4 regions of the Xanthocytophaga flava genome follow, and region 4 is predicted to be linked to each of the others. Evidence: riboswitches for the same ligand, from Rfam matches in the RefSeq annotation. Region 4 holds a riboswitch; each other region holds the start of a gene.
What was found. A riboswitch is a leader RNA that binds a small molecule or an ion and turns the genes downstream of it on or off. The one in region 4 is predicted to bind cobalamin.
Positions count from the first base shown of each region.

Region 1: linked by a shared signal. The riboswitch ahead of QNI15_RS23345 (TonB-dependent receptor) and the one ahead of QNI15_RS06555 (cobaltochelatase subunit CobN) in region 4 are both predicted to bind cobalamin.
Region 2: linked by a shared signal. The riboswitch ahead of QNI15_RS09800 (ABC transporter substrate-binding protein) and the one ahead of QNI15_RS06555 (cobaltochelatase subunit CobN) in region 4 are both predicted to bind cobalamin.
Region 3: linked by a shared signal. The riboswitch ahead of QNI15_RS09785 (TonB-dependent receptor) and the one ahead of QNI15_RS06555 (cobaltochelatase subunit CobN) in region 4 are both predicted to bind cobalamin.

Region 1 is NZ_JASJOR010000017.1:150,553-154,051, reverse strand. It holds gene QNI15_RS23345 (TonB-dependent receptor) at 1-1,528, opposite strand, end outside; cobalamin riboswitch at 1,735-1,921, opposite strand; gene QNI15_RS23340 (metallophosphoesterase family protein) at 2,236-3,021, opposite strand; gene QNI15_RS23335 (nucleotidyltransferase) at 3,024-3,499, opposite strand, start outside.
Region 2 is NZ_JASJOR010000005.1:192,512-196,010, reverse strand. It holds gene QNI15_RS09805 (serine hydrolase) at 71-1,450, shown strand; cobalamin riboswitch at 1,546-1,754, shown strand; gene QNI15_RS09800 (ABC transporter substrate-binding protein) at 1,786-3,018, shown strand; gene QNI15_RS09795 (FecCD family ABC transporter permease) at 3,015-3,499, shown strand, end outside.
Region 3 is NZ_JASJOR010000005.1:188,537-192,035, forward strand. It holds gene QNI15_RS09785 (TonB-dependent receptor) at 1-1,970, opposite strand, end outside; cobalamin riboswitch at 2,095-2,297, opposite strand; gene QNI15_RS09790 (ABC transporter ATP-binding protein) at 2,332-3,375, opposite strand; gene QNI15_RS09795 (FecCD family ABC transporter permease) at 3,372-3,499, opposite strand, start outside.
Region 4 is NZ_JASJOR010000003.1:287,116-290,614, reverse strand. It holds gene QNI15_RS06555 (cobaltochelatase subunit CobN) at 1-1,699, opposite strand, end outside; cobalamin riboswitch at 1,873-2,053, opposite strand; gene QNI15_RS06550 (DUF4132 domain-containing protein) at 2,495-3,499, opposite strand, start outside.

The DNA.
Region 1 (3,499 bases), on a different contig from region 4:
TAAGCTCCAACTGATTTTGAAGAGGTTTGGTCAGGTGGTTGAAATAAAACGGAAAGGATCGGGTAAGTGAATCCAGTGAGGCATTGACAGAAAGTTCTTCTGTTGAAAAATAGTTGATATTGTCATCATAATAGGATACCTGATCTGACAGTTTTACTTTTTCAGAGAACTGGTGTACAAATTTAAGCTGATAGTCGAAACGCGTATGTTTTAAAAAGTCGGCAGGGTCATTGTACCGCGTATCGACATCTAGTCCAGGTATTTTTTTACTACCTTCCAGCATAGGAATGCCTGTGTCCGTATCATAGTTGTCTTTGTTTACACCCACTGTCAGATAAAACAAATCTTTACTGGTAGGTGTATATTCCAGTGCCAGGTAGGCATTGTTTGTAGTAGACCCAGAATATCGATACCCTTCTGTATCGGACATCCCAAAGTCAACCCGATACCGCAACTGGTTACTGATAGAACCGGAGGCTCCCGCTCTCATTCTGCGGGTATTATAACTTCCATAGGTAGCTGAAAATTCCGCTTTAAATTCTTTTGTTGGGCGCTTTCTAACAATATTGATAATCCCTCCCAGCGCTGAATGTCCAAACAAAACCGAAGCGGGACCTTTTAACACTTCTATACTTTCTACATTAGCCAGATTCGTTGTAGGGGCACTGGTGGAGATGTTGTGTCTTTCGTCTCTGACACCATCTACAAGTAGTACAAAGTTACTGAATCCCCTGATAGTAAAATGCTGAAATCCCCCATACGTATTATTCGCTCGCACTCCTGTAGTATTCTTCATTGCCTCACCCAGATCATCTGCTCCACGCTGTTCTATAGTCTTTACAGAAACGGAAGAGGTCGTCAGCGGGATATCCCGTAGGGGAATTGCCTGTTTGGTAATAGCCGTGAAACCGGATTTTCTGTCGGATGTAATCACTATTTCCGACAACTCATTGGTCTTGCTGTTAAGCTGATAATTTAGCGAAATTCTTTGTCCTGCGTTTACCACAATAGTTTGTTTTAATGCCTGATAGCCAATGCCACTAATGGATAATATATATTTTCCGGCAGGTATATTTTTGAGTAGAAAGTGCCCCGTTTCACTGCTGGTAGTACCATATGCCGTTTCATCCAGGCCAATGGTCATATTAGGGAGTGGTTCTTTATTTTCGGATTGTATATATCCGGAAATACTACCCTTTTCAGATTGAGCCAGCATACATAAAGGCAGAAATAATAGACAAAAAAATAGAGGCAACTTTTGTTGTAGGGACTTATTCATAGAGAAATACAAGGTCGAGGTTTGGTAGAGTAATTGATTGATGAACAGACCGAAAGCCGATGAAACAGTCTGGGTTCCAGGTGGAATGTTTTTACCTACCACTTTTGCCTCAAGGACATGATCTTTTACTATCTGATGGGTACTTGTTGACTCATCATCAAAAATACTCTTTCTGTCTGACGGTATATAGACAGTTAATAGGTGGCTCTGGCTATCAGTGTGCGGATAGCAGCCATAAGGTGTTTGCATACTTTTAACTGTGTTAAGATGAATAGTTAAAAGCTCTTACACTCCACAATGTAACAAGGGATAAAATCAAAGACAGGGGAGAGATCTGACTGAAAACAGGCATGCATATGATGAGGTTCATCTACGTGAACCGCCTCAGATCCATAGTTTGTAAAAATTTCAGAACAGAAAACACCACACCTGACCGTGCTTCAAACCGCGAAAGCATTGTCATACTGGAAAAGGCAGGTCTCCTGACTTGTAACACGTATACCATCCTTCCCATATCATTGATACAGTGGACAAACAAGGGTATACGCTTTGAAGGTTACTTACAGTTGCGCGACAGTTCGTGATTTTCACACGATTCCCTATTAATCGGCATTATGCAGAACCTCTTCCAGAGGGTATAAAGTAAAGAACTTACATGAAGGGGGCGAATATACGTGATTTATCTGATTTGGATGTAGGTTTAGATTAATTCCTGTTTTGTCATGGAATTCCATGGATAAGAAGATTGTTTGCTATGCAAGGTATAAACCCTGGTTTTGGTATCCGGTACGGATTATTATTTTAGCAAGAATCAAGATGGATTTATTAATGAAAAGACACTAATTTGAACCTATAATTCTAATCAGTGTCTTTTTTGTTTCAAATGAGATTTAGGACGATGAGAAAGTTTCATCGTTTACTAACAATTACATGCAGAATTAGCTGACCAGCAAGCATCATGGTGCTACTATCAGATGTTCTACAGGTTGGTTCTCCTTTTCCTGAAGTGGTAATTCATACAAGAAGAAAGGATTAGTATAACCCGCATTATGTAATACAGGTTTGGCAACATTGAACACCTTTACACCTTGTTTGGTGGCACCTTCCAGGTGTCCATGATGAGCATGCCCATGAAAGGCAACCGTTACTTCCCTGCGATCCAGCGGTTCTGCTAAGTAAGATGATCCAAGAAAAGGGAAAATCTCCTCAGGCTCGCCAACCACCGTTTCTTTGATAGGAGAGTAATGTAATACAGCCACTTTTAGTATATCAATATCATCTCCCTCCAGGCGATACAATGCCTGATCCAGTTTCAAGGATTCTTCCACTGCCGCCTGCACATACGCTTTATTCATTTCTTCCCCAAAGCGGGGAAGCATAAACCGGTCAAAGCCCCCGCCAAACCCTTTTACACCTGCAAATCCCACTCCATTGATAACCACTGATTCTCCATCCAATACATGAATCTTGTTATTACATAAAACATGTCTGATTTCATCCTGTTGATTATCATGATAATCATGATTACCCAGTACTGCTATCACCGGAATAGAGCAAACACTCAGTTCCTCAAGCAAGATCTCAGCCTCACTGGCTTGTCCGGTATCTGTCAAATCACCACACAGAATCAGCGCAAATGCCTGTTCTGATACAGACTGAAAGCATTCTTTCCATTTGCCACGGTCAGTTGCTTTAATATGAATATCGCCAATAGCAGCGATTTGTTTGCTTTTCAAATTCATATCTATATGCTTTTCATTGTGATTGTTTTATAATTCCATTCCCGTACGTCAATATCATACTGCGTCTGATCAATGAGAGGCCCAAGACACAACGTTTGTTGCGGTGTTGGTAAATCATACTGTTCCTTGGCTTTTGCCAGTAACTCCTCCATTAACCAATGGGGAACCAGATCTCTTTTTGACGGATAACAAAACTGGAAGCTAAGCAGCTGAGCCATAAGCAACTGCCAGTGTATCTCCAGGTGCATCCACACCCGGTTCCAGTTCAAACGGTCTCCATAACGCACAATCAGGTGGTTCAAGTCAGCTCCATCAAACCGCTCCCGGTTTTGTACATAGATTTTACACCAGAATAATTCTTCTGCAGATAAAAACTGAACAGGTACACCACAAAACTCTCCCGCATACGAATTTTCCATCCAGCTATCATCTACTGTACAAATATTATTTACTGTGTTATATATAATATCCATAAAGT
Region 2 (3,499 bases), on a different contig from region 4:
TCCATCACAAAGCATATCCTTGTTTATACTATTGCAAAAAACTACTATCCCCAGGCAATCTGTGTAAACTATGAAATCTATCTTCATTTTTGTATTTGTACTTCTTATTACCTGTAGCTATGCACAGACAGATAAGATCAAACGCATTGACTCACTGTTACAAGCTGCAAACCAACGCGGAATCTTTAATGGCAATGCACTGGTAGCTCAAAAAGGCAAGATTATCTATCTGTCTTCGTTTGGCTACGCTGATGCGGCAAAAAGCAAAATGCTTACTCCTTCTATGCGCTTTGACATAGGTTCTATCTCGAAAGAGTTTAATGGAGTAAGTATCATGATTTTAAAAGAAAAAGGAAAGCTAAAGCTGGAGGACAAAGTATCAAAATATGTTACCTTTCTTCCATCCTGGGCTGATAAGATTCAGATAAAACATTTGATTCAGTATACGAGTGGCTTACCTGCGTCCAATGCAAGTTCCGAAGAAGAGGTTCGCACCTTTCTGACTCAGCTGCCTAAACTGGAATTTGAACCAGGTACTGCTTTTATTTATAGTTACCTCAATGTGTATCTGCAACGCTGGATCATTGAAAAGATCTCTGGACTCTCTTATACGGAATTTGTAAAGAAATACATTTTCAAACCCTGTAAAATGTCCCAAACAGTTATTGACGCCTATACTGTCGATGTAACTACAGCACGTCCGTTTGATAACAATTTTGTAGAGCCTGCCAACTTTACTCAAAGCCTTACCGGATGGCTTAGATTACCCGTAGAAGATCTTTACAAATGGACAACTTGTCTGCATTCCTATCAACTCATTTCTGAAACTTCTTTTAAGGAACTGGCAGAAAGCTTTGGAGATAATGAAACCAGTCTCGGCAGCACTGAATTTGAAAACCAACAACTGACCTGGCATCAGCATCATGGTTCCAATTTTAACTATGAGGCTTTGATGTCCTGCAATGTAAAAGAAGGCATCACCATTATTCTGATGACCAACAATCAGAACTTTAAAGTATATCCACTGAAAGATGCTATCTATGCTATTTTACATGACAAACCCTATTCTCTACCCAAAAAATCAGTATATCTGGACCTACGGGAAAAGGTTCTAAAGGATTTTGAACAGGGGCTGGCTTTTTATCGTCATATTCGGGAAACACAACAAGACATCTATGACTTTTCATTTGAGATTGGCGATCTCATCAGCACGGGCAAATACCTGATGCGAAGACAAAAATTTGATGAAGCAATCCGTATTTTCCAACTAAGTTTGTTATTGAACGGCAAGCCTGAGGATACGTCCTATAACTATGAACTTATAGGTGAATGTTATATGCGAAAGGGACTCCCCCAAATGGCAATCCTTTTCTATACCAAAGCAACAGAGACAAATCCTCAGAATAAAAATGCTTGGGGAATGCGAGATAAACTGTTAAGTCAGTTGTAAAACTTATCTTATATAGATCTCCACTACCAGCCTGATGTTCATACTTATAACATCGGGCTTTTTTGTTTCTCTCACCAAATCCATAAAATTTTCTTAGCTTTGCCATTCCTGAAGGTAGTAAGCGATACAACTCGTAGTGTTTACTTTAAAAGGGAATCCGGTGTAAATCCGGAACAGTCTCCGCTGCTGTAACCCCGTCCTATCCGAGACTGACAAGTTGCTATTCCACTGTTCATTTTTACATTGAGCGGGAAGGAGTCAGATCTGGGGAAGTCAGAAGACCTGCCTGTTGGGGTTTCATACTTATCGCTTTCGGAAGAAAGGCGCATGTATTCATGAAAACAAAAAAAAACCTAACCCGAAGCAGCCACAAAAGGATTTTGTCGCTGCCTTCACTGGTTCGCTGTTCATCTTGGATAGTAGCTCTCTACTGTCTGACTGGAATACTGACCAGTTGCCGTTCCTCATCCAAATCAGATTCCGCAGAAGAAACCACTGCTATCCAGCAAAACTATTTTCCGGATAAAGTTGAGATTGAGTATGCCAAAGGATTTACCATCCAATACTTCAACCATTATAAGATAGTGCATATCTTCAATCCTTTTGAAGCAAAAGGAGATACAGCACGTTACCTTTTACTACAACGTGGCACCCCACGTCCCGCAGGCTATGATCTGTATCAGAAAATTGAGATCCCTGTCCGTAATCTGGTTGGCATGTCGTCTATGCACGTAGGTCTGGTTAGCTTTCTTGATGCCCAGAATACATTAATCGGGTTGGGCAATTTGAAATATGTTTCCTCCCCAGAAGTACTCAAACGAATTGCCAAAGGAGAAATCACAGAAGTTGGCAACGATCAAGCAATCAATGAAGAAAAGCTGATTACGATGCATCCTGACCTGGTTATGACAGTGGGAAGCGCAACAGCCCGGATGGATCACTATAAAACCCTTACAGATGCAGGCCTTCCTGTGCTGATTAATTCTGAATGGGTAGAAACTACTCCATTGGCACGTGCTGAATGGGTGAAGTTAATGGCAGCCTTACTCAACAAAGAAGCACTTGCAAATGAAAAGTTTGTAAAAATTGCGCAAGAGTATAAACGATTGTCGGACCTAACCCGCAATGTGAAACATAAGCCAAGTATCATTACTGGTATGACATACAAGGACACCTGGTTTCTTCCGGATGGAGATAGCTACATGGCTCACTTTTTTGAAGATGCGGGCACAGATTATCATTGGCGAAATGAGAAAACTACAGGTAGCCTGCCTCTCAGTTTTGAAGCTGTGTATCCAATAGCACTGGAAGCTGAATACTGGCTCAATGTAGGATTCATTGATACCAAACAGGATATTCTGGCCAAAGACAAACGATATGGGGACTTTATCTCCTTCAAAACAGGTAAAGTATATAATTATAACAAACGGACCAATGAACAGGGAGCTAACGACTACTGGGAGTCTGGCGCGGTAAGTCCTCACCTGATACTAGCAGATATGATTAAGATACTTCATCCGGAATTACTGCCTGATCACGAACTGGTGTATTACAAACAGGTACAATGATTTCCCAAAATACTGAGGCTGGCCGTACTATGTCCAAATCCCATTCCTCCTTCCGAAAGATCGTGGTGAGTTCATTAATTTTTCTCATCATTACAGGCTTTCTGCTGGATATTATGCTGGGTTCTGTATCTATTCCTTTTCGGGAGGTAGTACGTATTCTATTTGAGCAGACATCCGAACAAACAGCCTGGCTTTATATTGTTCAGAAAATTCGTATTCCCAAAGCCATTACAGCTGTATTGGTTGGATGTGGTCTATCTGTAAGTGGCCTGCAAATGCAGACATTGTTTCGCAATCCACTGGCAGGCCCTTCAGAACTAGGTATCACAGCAGGAGCAGCACTAGGTGTAGCAGTAGTAATGCTTTCCAATGGACATATTACCAGTATGCCAGCTATCCGGCAACTGGGTATTTCTGGTAGTTGGCTGATTGTAGTAGCAGCTTCAATGGGTTCGGCCTTGGTTTTATTTCTGGTAGTACT
Region 3 (3,499 bases), on a different contig from region 4:
CGTCCGTTGATCCGTAAGGAAGCACCTTTCATGTTATTGTATTCAATACCATAATTCATGGTAAGCGATGCTATATTGTAAATGTCTTTACGAGTTGTACTACCATCTGTACCTATGGTGACTTCCTTTGCATGAGAGATAGAGGTAGCGTTTGCAAATACACGGAATGAGTATGCATACTCTTTTAATGCTCCAAAGTCATAGGCTACCTCTGCTTCCAGACCGCGTATCTCACCTTTATTCGCATTTATATAGGTTGTTCGGGATTTGATTGTATCTCCATTGACCGTAAATTCAGGTGTTGTATAACGGGTAGTACGACTCGTAATACGATCTTGTACTACTGTAGAGAAATAGGTGATATCTGCTGTAAATCCAATAGCAGGTTTGATAAACCGGATTCCTGCATCCCAGGTAATGCTGTTTTCATTAGTCAGCTCTGGGTTACCTTGAGTAATGGCAACTGATTTGTTGCTGCCCAATTGAGAAAATCCCGCCACCTGATAGGCATCCGGAGTCACAAATGCACGGCCAATAGTAGCATGCACTTTCAACGGTTCGATAATCTGGTATTGTGCACCCAAACTTGGACTTAGAAAAGGATTGGTTTCATTGCCTGGCGTATAAGTAGTAAGAAGTGGAGTTGCTTTTACATCAAATGTAATTCTGTCAAACCGAAGGCCTGGTGTTACTGTCAGGCGGTTATTCAGGAAGAAAAACTGACCTTGTGCATAAATGGCTGTTGAGTGTAATGCATAGTTAGGACTGTAAGGTCTTGTTTCTGTCGTATCATTGGAATAGGAATGTGTTTGAATAGATACACTAGTATAGTCTATACCCAGAGTAAGTTGATGAATACCTAGTTTCAGTACATCTTTTACCTGTATTCCCTTCCAGGAAGATTGACTTTGGTAAGAACGATAAGGTGGTATTTTTACACCATTATTTTCGAGTGTATAATTATCAGATGTTTCCTGAGCAGTATATCCCTTTAGGCTAAGCTGGTGAATGCCCATTGTGCCAGCCAGACTTACTTCGCCATTTGCCCGACCAATGTCTTTGGTACTAGGCTGGGTATTTCCATATTCAATGTCACTAGGTGATTCTATACTATGTGCCAGAAAACGTTCTCCCCGAACATCCAGACGCCAGTTGGAAGTAAGCTGATAACCTGCCCGTAGCGAACCCGAATAATAACTCAGTTGTGTATAATCTCTGCGGATTCCATCACCACGGCTGTCATTGATTTCAGTAGCAGGTTGTTTTATATAATATTTGATGGCCGTACCTCCATGAAGTGCATTGCGCAACCAGTTGTCTTTTCCGGTTTTATAGTCATCATTGCGACTAAAGGATTGAAAAGACAAATCAAAGTCTAGCTTCTCTGTCAGATTGCCTCCCGTTTGACCACCAATACGTAAGGAACTATAGGAACCATATTCTGCCAAAAGAGAAGAGTGAATTTTATCTGTTGATTTTCGGGTAATGACATTCACCACACCACCCATTGCCTGAGCTCCATAGAGTGCAGAGGCTGGTCCTTTAAGTATTTCAATACGTTCAATACTACCCGGATCAATAGTTGCCAGGTTTACGGTACCTGCCGGGCGACCATCTACCAGCAAAAGTGTACGTTGATTGATGCCACTAAACTGAGGCCGAAATCCCCGTATACTTACACCTCCCAGCAAACCAGGATACTGTAATACACTGACTGAAGAGTTCTTCTTTACCAGATCTATAGCGTCTATAAAGGATGTTTGTTTAATATCCCTTTGGGAGATAATATCGATTTGCTGAGGGATTCGTTCTTTTTCTATAGAAGAACGGGTTGCCGTAACTACTGTTTCTTTTAATTGATAAGACCAGATAGAATCAGCTACCTGTTGTTGAGCAATACCTGATTGAACAGTTACAAGAAACAGAATAACAGCGAATATAAATAGAATAATAGATAGCCTTAAGTTCACAGTTCAATTTAATTAAATGAATAAAAACAATGAGCTGAACGCAAGGACAGGCATATCACTTCAATCTTAATAATAGATTGATGATGAGTACTATGCACTGTACTTTTCTCCCGAAAGCTCAGCGGGTATAAATCTCATCCAGGCAGGTCTTCTGGCTCTCCTGACTTTTGATTGTCTTCCCATCTGATAACAGACAGTGACATGGTATATCAAAAGCTTTGTAAACAGGATTACAGCAGCGGGGACTGCTCCGGATTTGCACCGGATTCCCTTTTAAGTCTACCTGATCAGATCGAAGAGGTAAACACCTGTATGTGAAAGCTAAACAAGCTTCTACTGGTATTTTTGATTTAAATTAGTATCAGGTAATTGTACTTATTTGTTTTTTCCATAGTTGAAGTGCAGCTAGCACTTCAGCCATAGAGTTGTATTTTACAGAAATTCCGTTCTGATAAAGAGTCCAGTCAGGTTGATTGTTAGTAAATAAAGCCTCTATTCTATATGCACTTGTCTGGTCTGTTTCGATACAAAAACCTTCCCGTTGTAGTGCGCGACGTGTCCAGAATACCAAATCCTTATGACCACTAAGTCCAATGACAGGACCCTGGCTATCGTTATGTAATACAAAGCTTCCTGTTGCTTGGTCAAAGTGAAGTCCTTTGCGGGCGAAGGCTGATTCAAAGGCTCCTTTGAGTACAAGGTCTTCAGGTGTACCCACCTCTAAGCTGCCATCAGGTAGTAAGATCCATACTTTGTCTGCTGCCTGTAATGCTAAGTCCAGCTCATGAGTGGAGAGCAGAATAGCTTTCTGGGTTTTCTTTGCCAGTTGATGCAGCAATTGCATCATTTCCACACGACTGGGTAGATCCAGATGGGCTGTTGGCTCATCCAACATAATCATGTCCGTATCCTGTGCCAAGGCACGGGCCAGCATCACTTTTTGGCGTTCCCCATCGCTCAGGTACTGAATAGAACGATGCTGGTAGGCTGTTATACCTATCACATCCATTGCTTCATATACTTTGGTCACATCCTTAGCTGTAAGAGTACCCAGCCAGCTTGTATAGGGGTAACGTCCCAATGCTACTAGTTCATAGACTGTCAGATTGCCTGTTCCTACCCGTTCTGTAAGTACCATACTTAGCTTTCGAGCTAAATCCTGGGGTTTTAAATCAGACAAGGGTAAATTGGTAATACTAATATAGCCTTCCAGCGCAGGATGTAAACCTGCAAGTGTACGCATCAGCGTAGACTTACCTGCCCCATTTGGGCCTAGCAGGCATACCAGCTCTCCCTGCCATAAGTTCAGCTGCAAAGGACCCGCTATTTTATATGTTTGTTCTTTAGATAGACGATAGCCAATTGACAAATCAACAGCAGTGAGTATAGATTTTCTTGCTGTCATACAAAGGATGCTCTTAGATTACTTCGGGTCACAATAATCCATATCACAACAGGAGCACCCAACAGGGATGTCACTATATTGATAGGTAGTACTGTCTGGCTGCCTGGCATATGTGCAATAAGAT
Region 4 (3,499 bases):
TGTCTACCAGCTCATGAATTAACTCTGTTCCACTAGCTGGCATATGAGGGACAGTATACCCTTCTGCCTGCATAGCTTGCAGAATAGCCATCAAAGACGCTGGAGAATCCAGTCCTACCGCATTGCCAATCTGCGAAGCCTTTGCATTGGAGTTTGTAAAAACAAATGCGATGCGTTTATCTTTATTGGGTAAATGACGCAAACGGGCAAAACGGGCTGCTATACCAGCCACTCGTTCTATTCTGTCTTCAACAGGTTCGTATCCTTTGGCTTCCCTGTCTTTTTCCTTAAATGAAATCGGTACAGTGATAATGCGTCCGTCAAACTCAGGGATAGCTACATTCATGGCAGTATCCAATGGATTGAGTCCTCGGCTTGATGATTCCCAAGGGCCACGACTCATACCACTGGTGATGGCCTGCAGAATCGGTACGTTTAGCTGACGCAGGATTTCCTCTTCTCCTTGTTGCAGTTGTTCTGTTTGTATATCCCGCATGGCAAACGAAACTGTATTTACCAATACGTCGATCAGCACTTCGTTAGTATGTCTGAATAAATCCAGCGCGTACGGCCAACCTGTACCACTGTCAACTGCTTTGAGAGAGGCTGTATAGACAGGCAGTACATTCAGATTCCGAGCTTCCAGTGCACGAATCATGGCATCTACAAAGGCTGTATTGCCACTAATCCAGTGTGCTCTATAGAAGGTAATGCCAATACTTGGCCAAGCAGGATTGTGCATCTTTAACCAATCTTCTTTCTCTGCATTTTCAGGGAGATCCGGATGGTAAATACCATGTTCTGGTAGAGTTACAGGAACCTCAAAGCCAAAACCTGTCATCAACAGATGGTCTGACAGAAAGTACAACAGGGAGGTTAGATTGCTATGTCCTCCTGCTTGTAAGTATGCCAGTGTTTCATGCAATATGGCTGGTGACACTGTAGACACAGCTGCAAATTCCGGATTTAGTTCACCTGTTCCGCTTATCACAATCAGATGCTGTGCCTGCTGCTTTGCCCGACGAACCAGTTCCGCAAAACCTGGAATACTGCTGGCTCTGCCATGAATACGTATGATTATAATCTGAGCGGCTCCTACTTCCCGATCCAGCAACTGAGCCATATGGGCATCACTTTTAATTGCCATCAGGTTAAGGCCTGTCGTTTTGGGAAAGTCAGCAGGTAAGTCCTGAAGTGTGCGACTTAGGGTAAGTAGATCCGTATCGGCATGGGTTAGGAATACAATTCCTCCATCGGGTGTTGCCACCTGCCCGGAACGGGTTATAGCTTCAGAACCTTTCCATGTATAGAATTGAAACACATACTCTGCCAGCTCAGCGGGTGGGGTTAGAAAACTATCGGCCTTTACCATACTCTCGATGTAATCGAAAATGGCAATGATCTGCCAGTTGCTGTTGACAGAATGAAACCATACAGAGTTTCCGTCAAACAACAAGGTCACCACATTAGCCAGTGTGCATGGGCCCAGACATCCACCTTTGGTCATATGGACTACATTACGTAGCTTCCGCCGTAACCATTCACTTTTATACAACTCAACCGGAATGGGAGCATAGCCTCTGTCTGTACGGCCACAGCAGCATGCATTGTAACAGTAAGACAAATGTCCTCTTCGCTGAACCAGGTTAATGGCTTTTCCATCCGGGCGCATTACCCGCTGGCGTTTTATTTCTGTCATACCATTTACAACTTATATAAGCAAGCAATCGGATTTCAGACGTTCAAAAGCTTGCGGATAGACAGGTGACAGAGGAGGAATGAAAAGTTAGCTTGTAAAAGCTAAAGGTACAGGTATAAGCCTGCCCACATTCCTAATCACCTCAGCTGAATCTGCTTCAAACCGCGAAAGCATTATCATACTGAAAACAGGCAGGTCTCCTGACTTGTACCAATTATGCCATCCTTCCCATACGGTGTAGTATAGTGGATAGTAACGCATAATCCCATAGGTTACTTACAGTTGCGCGACAGTTCGTGATTTACACACGATTCCCTATTCATCTGTTTTAGAGGTTGTCTAAACTATTCTTAAAGGCTGCAAAGGCATCTTTTGTGCTACGATTTCGTCCATTTCTCGGCCTGTAGCCGCTGGCTACGGGCTGAGAAATGGCCTCATCTCGCTACAAAATCTAGCCTTTTCGCTTCTTTAATAATAAGTTAGACAACCTCTTACACAGAACCTTTTTTCAGAGGAGAAAGAACATCTTGATTGAAAACAACAAATATACTGGATTTACAAGAAGTTGTTTAGGATAATTGTATAAGGTTGCAAAGGCAGATAATTATAGAGTTCTATAAGAACTAAAAATACATGTACTGCCACTTTTCCCATCGTTGGTGTTATCACCAACGACCACTTTCCCATCATTCAGGTTGTTGATAACGCCAACCTGAATGGTGGGAAAGTGAGGCTCGCTACAAAATCTGCTCATTGAGCTTTTTTATAAATTATCCTAAACAACCTCATAGGCTATTATGCGACTTCAACTTCTGTTTTCTTAGGAACAAGTTGCTGCAATTCGCTCATTACTTCAGAATAAACAACAGGAGGAACTTCTCCAAAGGCCATTTTTTTTCTGTAAGAGTTTCCTTCGATGAAGTATACATCTCCAAATGTGCTGTTTTCCATATAACCAAATACATCCATATTATATACATCCAATACAGCACAAACTGCTCCATCCAAAAAATATTTACGAAAGTCTTCAATCATGCCTCCATCTCCAACACTTCCTCGTCCCCAACCATGCCTGATTTGTGCCTTAAAAGGTACTTGTTGAAGTATTTCGGAATGGGTCAGGTTTACATCTGTTGCATTTAATTTAACAATAGGACGATGTAACTGAGGAAATATAGGTTCGATATTACTTTCATACTGGCGATTTTTCCAGAAATCAATCTCTTCGTCTGATAAAGACAATGGATGAATCATTCCAATAAATGTTTCTTCTGAGAGTTCTATTTCTTCATCGTTCTGATTCATTAGTGTACCATCATCCATACACTGGAAAGTATAGAGCAACTGGTTTTGGGAATCAAATGCTCCCCATATCAGCCGCATTGCATAGACAAACATGATAGGGTTGGAGAGAAAAAACTTGCTCCATTCTTCACTTTTCCATTTGCGCTGTGTGATCAGATAGCGTTCCATCCGTCCAGACTGTAGCCTCACCACTTCCCTTAACTCTTTGCTGAGTTCTTTAAACTCATTCTGAAGTTCTTTGGATGCTTTCTTTGGTATTGCTTTTAGCTTTTTGTTATCACTATCAAAAAAGGTAATCTTAAAGTCATTTCCCACAAAAGCTCTGTATTCCTCACCATCTATTGTGAAATGTTTAAATGTACCCTCAAATCCAAGATCCGGTACAATGCTATCGGCAAGCTGGTTGATGTCCATGCCTAATTCTTCTGCCGCCACTGCCAGCGACTGGCTAGCCATACTCATCACATTGCCATTTTTGGCCTTTCTGGAAAAAAG